Regions from separate parts of the Arthrobacter sp. NPDC056886 genome, predicted to be linked through region 3. Evidence: riboswitches for the same ligand, from Rfam matches in the RefSeq annotation. Region 3 holds a riboswitch; each other region holds the start of a gene.
The links. Region 3 has a riboswitch for thiamine pyrophosphate ahead of thiC (phosphomethylpyrimidine synthase ThiC). Riboswitches for the same ligand answer to the same signal wherever they lie in the genome.
Positions count from the first base shown of each region.

Region 1: another riboswitch for thiamine pyrophosphate. It lies ahead of ACFRJ8_RS09580 (ECF transporter S component); the one in region 3 lies ahead of thiC (phosphomethylpyrimidine synthase ThiC).
Region 2: another riboswitch for thiamine pyrophosphate. It lies ahead of ACFRJ8_RS04440 (bifunctional hydroxymethylpyrimidine kinase/phosphomethylpyrimidine kinase); the one in region 3 lies ahead of thiC (phosphomethylpyrimidine synthase ThiC).

Region 1 is NZ_JBHUBT010000004.1:311,696-314,959, reverse strand. Features, by position in the region: gene ACFRJ8_RS09605 (Na+/H+ antiporter subunit E) at 1-109, shown strand, start outside; gene ACFRJ8_RS09600 (monovalent cation/H+ antiporter complex subunit F) at 106-384, shown strand; gene mnhG (monovalent cation/H(+) antiporter subunit G) at 374-778, shown strand; gene ACFRJ8_RS09590 (DUF4235 domain-containing protein) at 851-1,114, opposite strand; gene ACFRJ8_RS09585 (heme-degrading domain-containing protein) at 1,154-1,699, opposite strand; TPP riboswitch at 1,887-2,030, shown strand; gene ACFRJ8_RS09580 (ECF transporter S component) at 2,095-2,742, shown strand; gene ACFRJ8_RS09575 (ABC transporter ATP-binding protein) at 2,786-3,264, shown strand, end outside.
Region 2 is NZ_JBHUBT010000002.1:276,108-279,371, forward strand. Features, by position in the region: gene ACFRJ8_RS04440 (bifunctional hydroxymethylpyrimidine kinase/phosphomethylpyrimidine kinase) at 91-1,773, opposite strand; TPP riboswitch at 1,756-1,853, opposite strand; gene ACFRJ8_RS04445 (Rne/Rng family ribonuclease) at 1,949-3,264, opposite strand, start outside.
Region 3 is NZ_JBHUBT010000002.1:380,435-383,698, reverse strand. Features, by position in the region: gene ACFRJ8_RS04955 (alpha/beta fold hydrolase) at 1-160, shown strand, start outside; gene thiC (phosphomethylpyrimidine synthase ThiC) at 169-1,989, opposite strand; TPP riboswitch at 1,986-2,093, opposite strand; gene ACFRJ8_RS04945 (amidohydrolase family protein) at 2,172-3,264, shown strand, end outside.

The DNA.
Region 1 (3,264 bases), on a different contig from region 3:
GGACGCGGCCAAGCTGCGCAAGGAGGTCCGGGACACTGAGGCCGGGCTGATCAGGATCATGGGGACCAAAGACGAACTGTCCGCCCTTACACAGGAGACCGTCGCATGATGCAGACCGTCCTGACGGTGACCGCCGTCGTACTTTCCCTGGCCGCGGCGGGGGCGATCATCCGGATCGGGCGGGGCCCCTCGCTGCTGGACCGGGTGCTCGCCGCCGACGTGCTGCTGGCCATTTTCGGGGCGGCCCTGTGCATCGACATGGCCGTCAACCGGCACCTCAACAACCTGATGCTGCTCGTTGCGATTTCCCTCATCGGCTTCGTTGGCTCGGTCACCGTGGCCCGGTTCGTGGCTGAGCGGAGGGAGGGCATCCGTGAATCCTGAAACAGTGATCGATGCCGTCTCCGCCGTGTTCATGGTGGTCGGCGCGCTCATGTCCCTCGGCGCCGCGATCGGGCTGTTGCGGTTCCCGGACCTCATGAGCAGGATGCACGCCGCCACCAAGCCGCAGGTCCTGGGCCTGTTCCTGCTGCTGGCGGCCCTGGGCCTGCAGATGCGCACCTGGTGGGTGTGGCCCGTCCTGGTGGTGGCCTGGCTCTTCCAGCTGCTCACCGTCCCGGTGTCCGCCCACATGGTGGGCCGGGCCGGCTACCGGACCAAGCACCTGCACCCGGAGCTGCTGAGCTCCGACGAGCTTGAGGCCGTAGTCCAGAAGGCGGCCCAAAAGGCCGCCCAGCAGGCGGCCAACCACGGGGCGGACGACGACGCCGGCCGTTGAGCCCGTGCGGGGCTGACGGCGGCCGGCGCTGTCGGCCATACCGCGACCGGAGCCGCGGCTAGCCGAATCTGGTCAGACGATGTCCTGGGTCTTGGCGAAGCGGGTGATCGCGCGCTGGGTACCGCGGTTGGCGAGCACCTGGATGATGGCGCTGACCGATGCGGAGATCAGGGCGAACGTCAGGGCCGAGCGCAGCGTGGTGGGGACATCGTCGTCGTGGCCCGTGGGCGGCTTGTTGCCCGTGGACTTCTCCCAGATGGCGTCCACCAGCTTGGTGCCGGCAAAGCCGGCCACGAGGCTGATGCCGGTGCCGAGCAGCTTGATGACGATGTTCATTCTTCGGTCTCCTTGGGACGGGAACGGATTTCCCCTAGCCTAGCGTTCCGGTGTCAGGACCATCCGCAGGGCCTCGACCACGAGGTCGTGGTCCGCCTTCTGGGGCAGGCCGGACACGGTGACGACGGCGACGGCGCCCGTGCCGCGCACGTAAATCGGGAACGCCCCGCCGTGGGCGGCGAACTCCGTCTGATCCCACCAGGCGTTGTCTTCGATCCTTCCGCCGGCAGCCCGGGCCCGGAGGCCCACCAGCAGGGACGGGACCTCGTACCGCAGGGCGGTGCGCTTCTTGGCGTTGATCCAGCGCTCGTTGTCCGGCGTGGCGCCGTCCAGCGCGGCGTGGAAGAGCACCTGCTCGCCTTTGGTGATGTCGACGGCGATGGGCAGCGTGCGTTGCCTGCCCAGCTCGACCAGGAGGAGGCCCAGGTCCAGGGCGTCGTCCTTGCTGAACGACGCGAACTGGAGCGCCTCCATCTCGGCCAGCACGCGGCCGATGAGCGCCGCCAGTGACCCCGGCGGCTGCGGCTCGCCCGAGTCTGGGTCGTAGTCCCCGGAGGGACCATGTGTGGCTGGTGTCTGCGTCAAAATAATCCAGCTTTCCCGTAGGTGACGCGGCCGCCCGCTGGCGGGTCCGGGTGTCCGACACGTCGACTCTACCAAGCGGCTTTTCCCGGCCGCGGCGGCTGGCTCTGCCAGGTCCCCGATTGTGACGGCACAGCACTGAAAACCCGGCCGCCCGGGTGTAAACTGAGCCAGCCCACAAGGGCGAAATAATTTACGACAGGGGAGCGCCGCCGCCGGGCATCGCCGGAAAAATCCGGGGAAACCGTTGGTGGGCGCTGAGAGTGCGGACAGCCGCAGACCCTCGAACCTGATCCGGTTAGTACCGGCGCAAGGGAGTCGAGTTCTCAGGGTGCGCGGAGGGCGGCGGAAGCCGGCCGGCCGGAGCACCCTCCCCTCCTGTTCCTCAGGAGGACGACATGACAGATATTTCAGCGCAGCATGGTTCCGCCAGCCGTTCATCCGCCCGGCGCAACTACAGCTGGCGTGTGGTGGACATAGTGGTGGCCGCGTTGATCGCCGTTGCCGGCGGCGTCATCTTCTGGGCCTGGTCCCAGGGCGCGAACCTGATTTCGGCCCCCGTGAACGCGCTCTACCCGCCGCTGAGCGGACTCTACGCCGGCGGCTGGATGATCCCGGCGGTGCTGGGCATGCTCATCATCCGCAAGCCGGGCGCAGCGCTCTTTTGCGAAACCGTCGCGGCCACGGGCGAGCTCATCATGGGTTCGCAGTACGGCACCACGGTGCTGATCTCCGGCATCCTGCAGGGCCTCGGCGCGGAACTGGTCTTCGCGGCCTTCCTCTACAAGAAGTTCAACCTTCCGGTCTCGCTGCTGGCCGGAGCCGGCGCTGGCCTCTTCTGCGGCCTGAACGATTCCTTCCTGCCGTGGGGCTGGAACATCGCTTACGCGGCCGGTGACAAGCTCGCCTACATCGTCTTCACCACAATCTCGGGCGCAATTATTGCCGGCGGGCTGGCCTGGCTCGCCACCCGCGGCCTGGCCAAGACCGGAGTGCTGGCTTCCTTTGCCTCCCGCAAGGCCGCCACGGAGCCCGTGTTCTCCTGATCTCACATCCTGAACCTCTCACCCTGAATCCTGCAGAGAACCTATGAGATCTTCACCAGGCGTCCGGCCGGCCGCCGTCACGGCACGCGGCTGGGGCTGGCGGCATGCCGGACGGCCCCGGCCCGCAGTCAGCGGCCTTGACCTGGACATTCGGCCGGGGGAGCGCGTGCTTCTGCTGGGTCCCTCCGGCGCCGGCAAATCCACGCTGCTTCACGCCCTGGCCGGCGTGTTGGGCGACGGCGCGGCAGGCGCCTCCGGGACAGCCGGCGACGCCGAGGACGCTGACGAGACCGGAAGCCTGCTAATCGACGGCGCCCCGCCACGGGCGCAGCGCGGCCGCGCCGGGCTTGTGCAGCAGGACCCGGAAACCCAGGTGGTGCTTTCCCGGCTCGGCGACGACGTCGCCTTCGGGGCGGAGAACCTCGCCGTCCCGGCGGCGGAGATCTGGCCGCGCGTGCGCGAGGCGCTCGACGACGTCGGGCTGGGCCGGCTGCCGCTGGACCACCCGACCTCGGCCCTCTC
Region 2 (3,264 bases), 100 kb from region 3:
CCGTGATCTCGACTGTCTAGATGCTGTGCTGCCGCAACGACTTCCGGAACCGTGCCCCACTATCGTAGCCGCTGTGCGGGGCAGGTTGTGTCAGGCGTACAGCCGCGGCGCGTCGAAGAAGGCCACTTCGTAGCCTGACGACTGCCGGAATGCCAGTGCCATGGCCTCCCGTTCGCTCTCGGATGCCCGTCGTGCCGCAGTGTCTGTATACGCGATGGCCTGCCGGGTCGCGGCGGCGAAGTCCTCATCGGCGTACGTCCGCAGCCAGTCGGCGTACGGGTGTGCCACGGGGGCGCCGCCGGCAAGGAACTCCCGGTGCAGGGTGGAACCGACCTCGGCGTAGAGCCAGAAGCACGGCAGGGCTGCCGCCACGAGGACCCCGTAGCTGCCGGACACCGAGGCGGCCAGCAGGTGGTCCACGTAGGACTTCGTCACCGGGCCCAGGGTGGGCGCCGTGGGTCGGGTGCTAAGCCAGGACCGGTGCAGCTCTGACTCGACCTCCAGGCATGTCTGCGCCGAACGGGCCCAGAACAGCTGCTCGGCCTCGGTGGGGGCGATCGCCGCGGTACGGGCCAGGACCCGGGAGTAGCCGTTGAGGTAGATGGCGTCCTGGGCGAGGTAGTAGGCGAACTCGCGCTCGGGCAAAGTCCCGTCGGCCAGTCCACGGACGAAGTCCAGGGCGTAGATGGCGTCAAGATCGTCCGCGGCCCCTGCGCGCAGGGCTGCGGCGAACTCGCCTTCGGCCGGACCGTGGGCGGCGGGGCCGTGCTGGCTGGCCTGGCCGGGCAGGCCGTCTGTGGGGCGCTGCATGTGGTGGAAGTGATGGACCGGGCCGTTGCCGGAGCCGACGTCCAGGACCGCGGCCTCACGGAGCGCACCCAGCAGCCACGGCTTCACCTCCCGCAACGCCGCTTCCCAGTCCCCCAGCCGGGCCTGCACGGTGGCCATGGCCGAGGACAGGGAGCAGCCGGTGCCGTGGCTGTTGCGCGTGGCGATCCGCTCCCCCGGCACCACCACCGTTTCGGTGCCGAGCAGGCCACCGGTGTTGACCAGCGCATCCGGGCAGCCGGCGCCGGCATCGTTCCCGGCATCGCCGTCGACAGATCCGCCGTCGTCGGGCCCGTCCCCTGATTGTCCGCCCTGGAGGTGACCGCCCTTGACCAGCACGGTGGTGCCGGTCAGGGCGGCCAGCCGCTTGCCCTGGGCCAGGGCCTCAGCCCAGTCGGCCGCGGCGGGCTCCCTGAGCAGGATGCCAAGTTCGGCGAGGTTCGGCGTGATGAGGTCCGCCAGCGGCAGGAGTGCCTGCAGGGCGGCCTCGGCCGATTCCTGCAGCAGCCGGTCACCGCTGGTGGCCACCATCACCGGGTCCAGGACCACGACGGCGGGGCGCACCTTTTCCAGCCAGCTGCGGACGGCGTCGATCACCGCCGCGTCGCCGAGCATGCCGATCTTGACGGCGTCGATGCCGATGTCGTCGCTGATGGCGTCCAGCTGGGCGGTGAGGAACGCGGCCGGGGGCACGTGGACGCCGCGCACGCCCTGGGTATTCTGCGCTGTCAGGGCCGTGATGGCGGCCATGCCGTAGCCGCCGTTCGCCGCGATGCTCTTCAGGTCGGCCTGGATCCCGGCCCCGCCGGACGGGTCGGACCCGGCGATGGCCAGCACCCGGGGAATGCGCAGCGGCGTGGCCGGCGACGGGTGGGAGGGCTTGGAGAGCAGAAAGTCGCTGGGCAGAAACTCGGACGGGTTCGGTCTCGCGGACAAGTCAGACATCCCTTCGCCGGTGCTAACCGGACAGGTTCAACGGGTCTGGATCTCAGCCGGCCCGATGCGCGGCACCCCGTGTCAGTGTTCCAGCCTAGCCGTTGCCACCGGGCTGGTCCGTTAACGCAGCAGCGGGCCCGGCCAGTCGAAGTGACCGGTCGGGGAAGCGATCAGTCGCGGAGGACTACAGCTCCGACGCCGGTACGCCGACGCCGAGGATGATCGGCTCGTTGCCGGCCGGGACGGAGGCCGGCCTGGCCGCGGCGGGCGCCTTGGCCTCGTGAACCGATCCGGCCGCTGCCGGCCGTGTCGCCTCGCGGTGCTCCACGGAGGTCTCGTTCGCAGCGCCCTGGGCGCGGCTGGCGCTCCGGTTGCGGCGCCCGCGGCGGCCACGAGTGGTGGTGTCCGCTGCCCCCGAGGCGGGAGCCTCCGCAGCCCGCACGGCTGCGGGTGCCTCGGGTGCTTCGGTGGCCGGGGCCTGCAGCTCGTCCTGCTTGCCAGCCTCGGCGTCGCCCAGGTTGGCAAAAGCCTCGGTCAGCAGGTCCAGGGTCAGGGCCGGTTCCGGCGTGCCCTCGGCGTGCTCGACGAAGGGCAGGGCCACCTGCTCACCGCCAAACGTCAGCACGGTCGCGGGACGTCCGGCTGCCTCTTCCGCGGCAGCGAGCTGTGTGACGGCGTCGACGGCGGCCTGGCGGGCCCCGGCGTCGCTGGCAGCGGCGGCCTCCCCGTCGTGCAGGTGCGCGGCGTGCGCAGCGGCGGCGATGTTCGCCAGCGCGGCACGGGTGGCTTCAGCCTTGGCGTGGCGTTCGGCCTCGGTGGGCTCGGCGTGGACGGCGGCGGGGGCGGCCGGCGCCGTCTCCGGGCCCTGGCCTCCCCTGCCGCGGCGACGGCTCTTGCGCTCCGTACGGGCAGCCGGCTGGGCCTCGGTGCGCGGCACGTAGTGCTCCGCGGCCACCGTGTTGGCGCGGCGGTGTTCCACCGGCTCGTCGTGCGTGACGATGCCGCGGCCCGCGCAGGTCTCGCACTGTTCGCCAAAGACTTCCAGCAGCCCGGTGCCCATCCGCTTGCGGGTCATCTGCACGAGGCCCAGCGAGGTCACCTCGGCCACCTGGTGCTTGGTCCGGTCCCGGCCCAGGCACTCCACCATGCGGCGCAGCACGAGGTCGCGGTTGGATTCGAGCACCATGTCGATGAAGTCGATCACGATGATGCCGCCAATGTCGCGCAGGCGCAGCTGCCGGACCACTTCCTCGGCCGCTTCCAGGTTGTTCTTGGTGACGGTTTCCTCGAGGTTGCCGCCGGAGCCGGTGAACTTGCCGGTGTTGACGTCCACCACGGTCATGGCTTCGGTGCGGTCGATCACGAGGGAGCCGCCGGAGGGCAGGAAGACCTTCCGGTCCAGGGCCTTGTGGATCTGCTCGTCGATGCGCCAGGCAGCGAAGATGTCCGTGTCCTTGGTCCACTTCTCAAGCCGGCCCACGAGGTCCGGTGCCACGTAGG
Region 3 (3,264 bases):
ACCGCTGTATGAGGAAATCGCCGGCTACCTGCGCGAGACCGGTGCCCTGCACCGCACGGCGCCGGGAGGGCACCGGCCCCAGGATTCAACCGAGGGGGACCGGGCCATCCGCTCGTACATCGCCGAGGTCAGCCGCCACCAGCACGCCCGGGCGTCCTAGAAGCTGCCCTAGAAGGCTGCGGGGCCTCCCACCGCGGGCTCCGGCAGGTAGACCTTGCCGCCCGAGGCAAGGAACTCATTGCTCTTCGCCCGCATTCCGGCCGCCATCTGCGCCAGGGCCGCCTGCGAATCAGCTGAACCGTATTCGTCCCGGATGTCCTGGCTGATCCGCATGGAACAGAACTTGGGCCCGCACATCGAACAGAAGTGGGCCGTCTTGGCAGGCTCCGCGGGCAGCGTCTCATCGTGGAAGGCCTCGGCCGTCACCGGGTCCAGGGACAGCGCGAACTGGTCCCGCCAGCGGAACTCAAACCGCGCCTTGGACAGGGCATCGTCGCGTTCGTGGGCGCCCGGGTGGCCCTTGGCGAGGTCGGCGGCGTGGGCCGCGATCTTGTAGGTGATCACGCCCGTCTTCACGTCGTCCTTGTTCGGCAGGCCGAGGTGTTCCTTGGGCGTGACGTAGCAGAGCATGGCGGTGCCGTAACGGGCAATCTCCGTGGCGCCGATCGCCGAGGTGATGTGGTCATACCCCGGTGCGATATCGGTGACCAGCGGCCCGAGCGTGTAGAACGGGGCGCCCTTGCAGAGTTCCTGCTGGCGCTCCACGTTTTCCCGGACCAGGTGGAACGGCACGTGCCCGGGACCCTCCACCATGACCTGCACATCGAACTCCCAGGCCCGCTGCGTGAGCTCGGCCAGGGTGTCCAGCTCGGCGAACTGCGCCGCGTCGTTGGCGTCCGCCGTCGCGCCGGGCCGCAGCCCGTCACCCAGGGAGAACGCGACGTCGTACTTCGCGAAAATCTCGCACAGCTCGTCGAAGTGGGTGTACAGGAAGTTCTCCTGGTGGTGCGCCAGGCACCAGCCGGCCATGATGGCACCGCCGCGGGACACGATGCCGGTGACCCGGTTGGCCGTCAGCGGTACATAGCGCAGCAGCACCCCGGCGTGGATGGTCATGTAGTCCACGCCCTGCTCGCACTGTTCGATCACGGTGTCCCGGAAGATCTCCCAGGTCAGGGCGTTCGCCTCGCCGTTGACCTTCTCCAGCGCCTGGTAGATGGGGACCGTGCCGATGGGGACGGGGGAGTTGCGGATGATCCACTCGCGCGTCGTGTGGATGTCGTCCCCGGTGGAGAGGTCCATGACGGTGTCCGCGCCCCATTGTGTGGCCCACTGGAGTTTGTCGACCTCCTCGGCGATGGAGCTGGTCACGGCGGAGTTGCCGATATTGGCGTTGATCTTCACCAGGAACGCCTTGCCGATGATCATCGGCTCGGATTCGGGGTGGTTGACGTTGTTGGGAATGATCGCCCGGCCCGCGGCCACCTCGCTGCGCACCAGCTCCACGTCGCAGTTCTCGCGCAGTGCGACGAACCGCATCTCCTGGGTGATGACACCGTCCCGGGCGTAGCGCATCTGCGTGACGGTCTTGCCCTCGACCGCGCGGCGGGGCACCGGGCGTCCGCCCCGCCACTCGGCCGACGCCGCACCCCGGCGCACCGCCGACTTGCCGTCGTCGAGCAGCTCCCGTTCCCGGCCGGCGTAGGTTTCGGTGTCCGCCCTGGCCTCGATCCAGGGCGCCCGGAACGGTTCGAGCCCGCGGACCGGCTCGCTGCCCGGGCCGGCCGTGCGGTAGACCCGGAACGGAGCGTTCTGGGCGCCGCCCGGTGAGGGTTCCAGCGCAATCTCGGTCACCGGGACTCGGATGCCATGGTCCGGGTCTGTGGTGAAGGCCAGCGAGTGGGACTTCAGCGACCGCGTGGCGGCTGCTGATTCGTTGTGGGCTGACTGGATGTGGACAGGGCTGTGCTGCGTCAATTGGGTATTCACGAAAAATACTCACTTCCTTCGCCGGCATTACCCGGACAGGTTCAACGGTCGCAGGCTGCGTCAGCCCGATCTCAGCCCCTGCAAGGGCACCCGTGTGGTCGTAGACGAAGCTACCACGCACCTGTTGACGGCTGTCGAGTATGACGCGGCCGGCGGACCTACGTGGGACTAGGCTTTAGGCCATGACCGGCATCATCGAGTTCAGCGGCCCCATCCTCACGGCGGCGGACCAGGAACGCCGCGGGCTCTGGTCGGTGGATGGCCTGCTGACCTTCCGCCGTCCGGCCGCCGCCCCGGACCTTGTGCTGGACGGCTGGGTGATATCCGGGCTCGTGGACGCCCACTGCCATATCGGCTTGGGCCCGGGCGGGGACGTTTCCGAGGCCACCGCGGAATCCCAGGCTCTGGCGGACCGCGACGCCGGGACGCTGCTGGTCCGCGACGCCGGCGCGGTCCACGACACCCGTTGGCTCCAGCAGCGCGCGGACCTTCCCCGGATCATCCGCTCCGGCCGGCACCTCGCCAGGACCCGGCGCTACCTGCCGGGCCTGGCCGTGGAGGTGGAACCCGAGGATCTCGTCGAGGCGGTGCGCAAGCAGGCCCGCGCAGGCGATGGCTGGGTCAAGCTCGTGGGGGACTGGATCGACCGCGACGCTGGCGACCTCGCCGCCAGCTTTCCCGCCCGGACGGTCAAGGACGCCGTTCAGGCCGCCCACGACGAAGGGGCCCGCGTCACCGCCCACTGCTTCGCCGAAGACACCCTGGATGACATGCTCGACGCCGGGATCGACTGCATCGAGCACGCCACCGGGCTGCTGCCCCGGCACCTGCCGCGCTTCCTCGAACAGGGCGTCCCAATTGTGCCCACCCTGATCAACATCGCCACGTTCCCGGACATCGCCGCCCGGGCGGAGGCCAAGTTCCCCCGCTACGCCGCCCACATGCGCTCGCTGTGGGAGCGGCGGGCGGAGCGGGTCCTCGAAGCCCGCGAGGCGGGGGTGGCCATCTATGCCGGCACCGACGCCGGCAGCGTGATCAGCCACGGCCGGATCGTGGACGAGATCCAGGCCCTGCACGCCGCAGGCCTTCCCGCCGCAGCCGCTCTCGACGCCGCCTGCTGGTCCGCGCGGACGTGGCTCGGCGCGGAGTCCATCGGTGAAGGGGCGAGCGCGGATGTCCTGGTCGCCGCCGAAGATCCGCGGAGCCGGCCGGCCACGCTCCGCCACCTCAGGCACATCGTGCTGCGCGGGCTGCCGGTGAACAGGCAACCAGCCG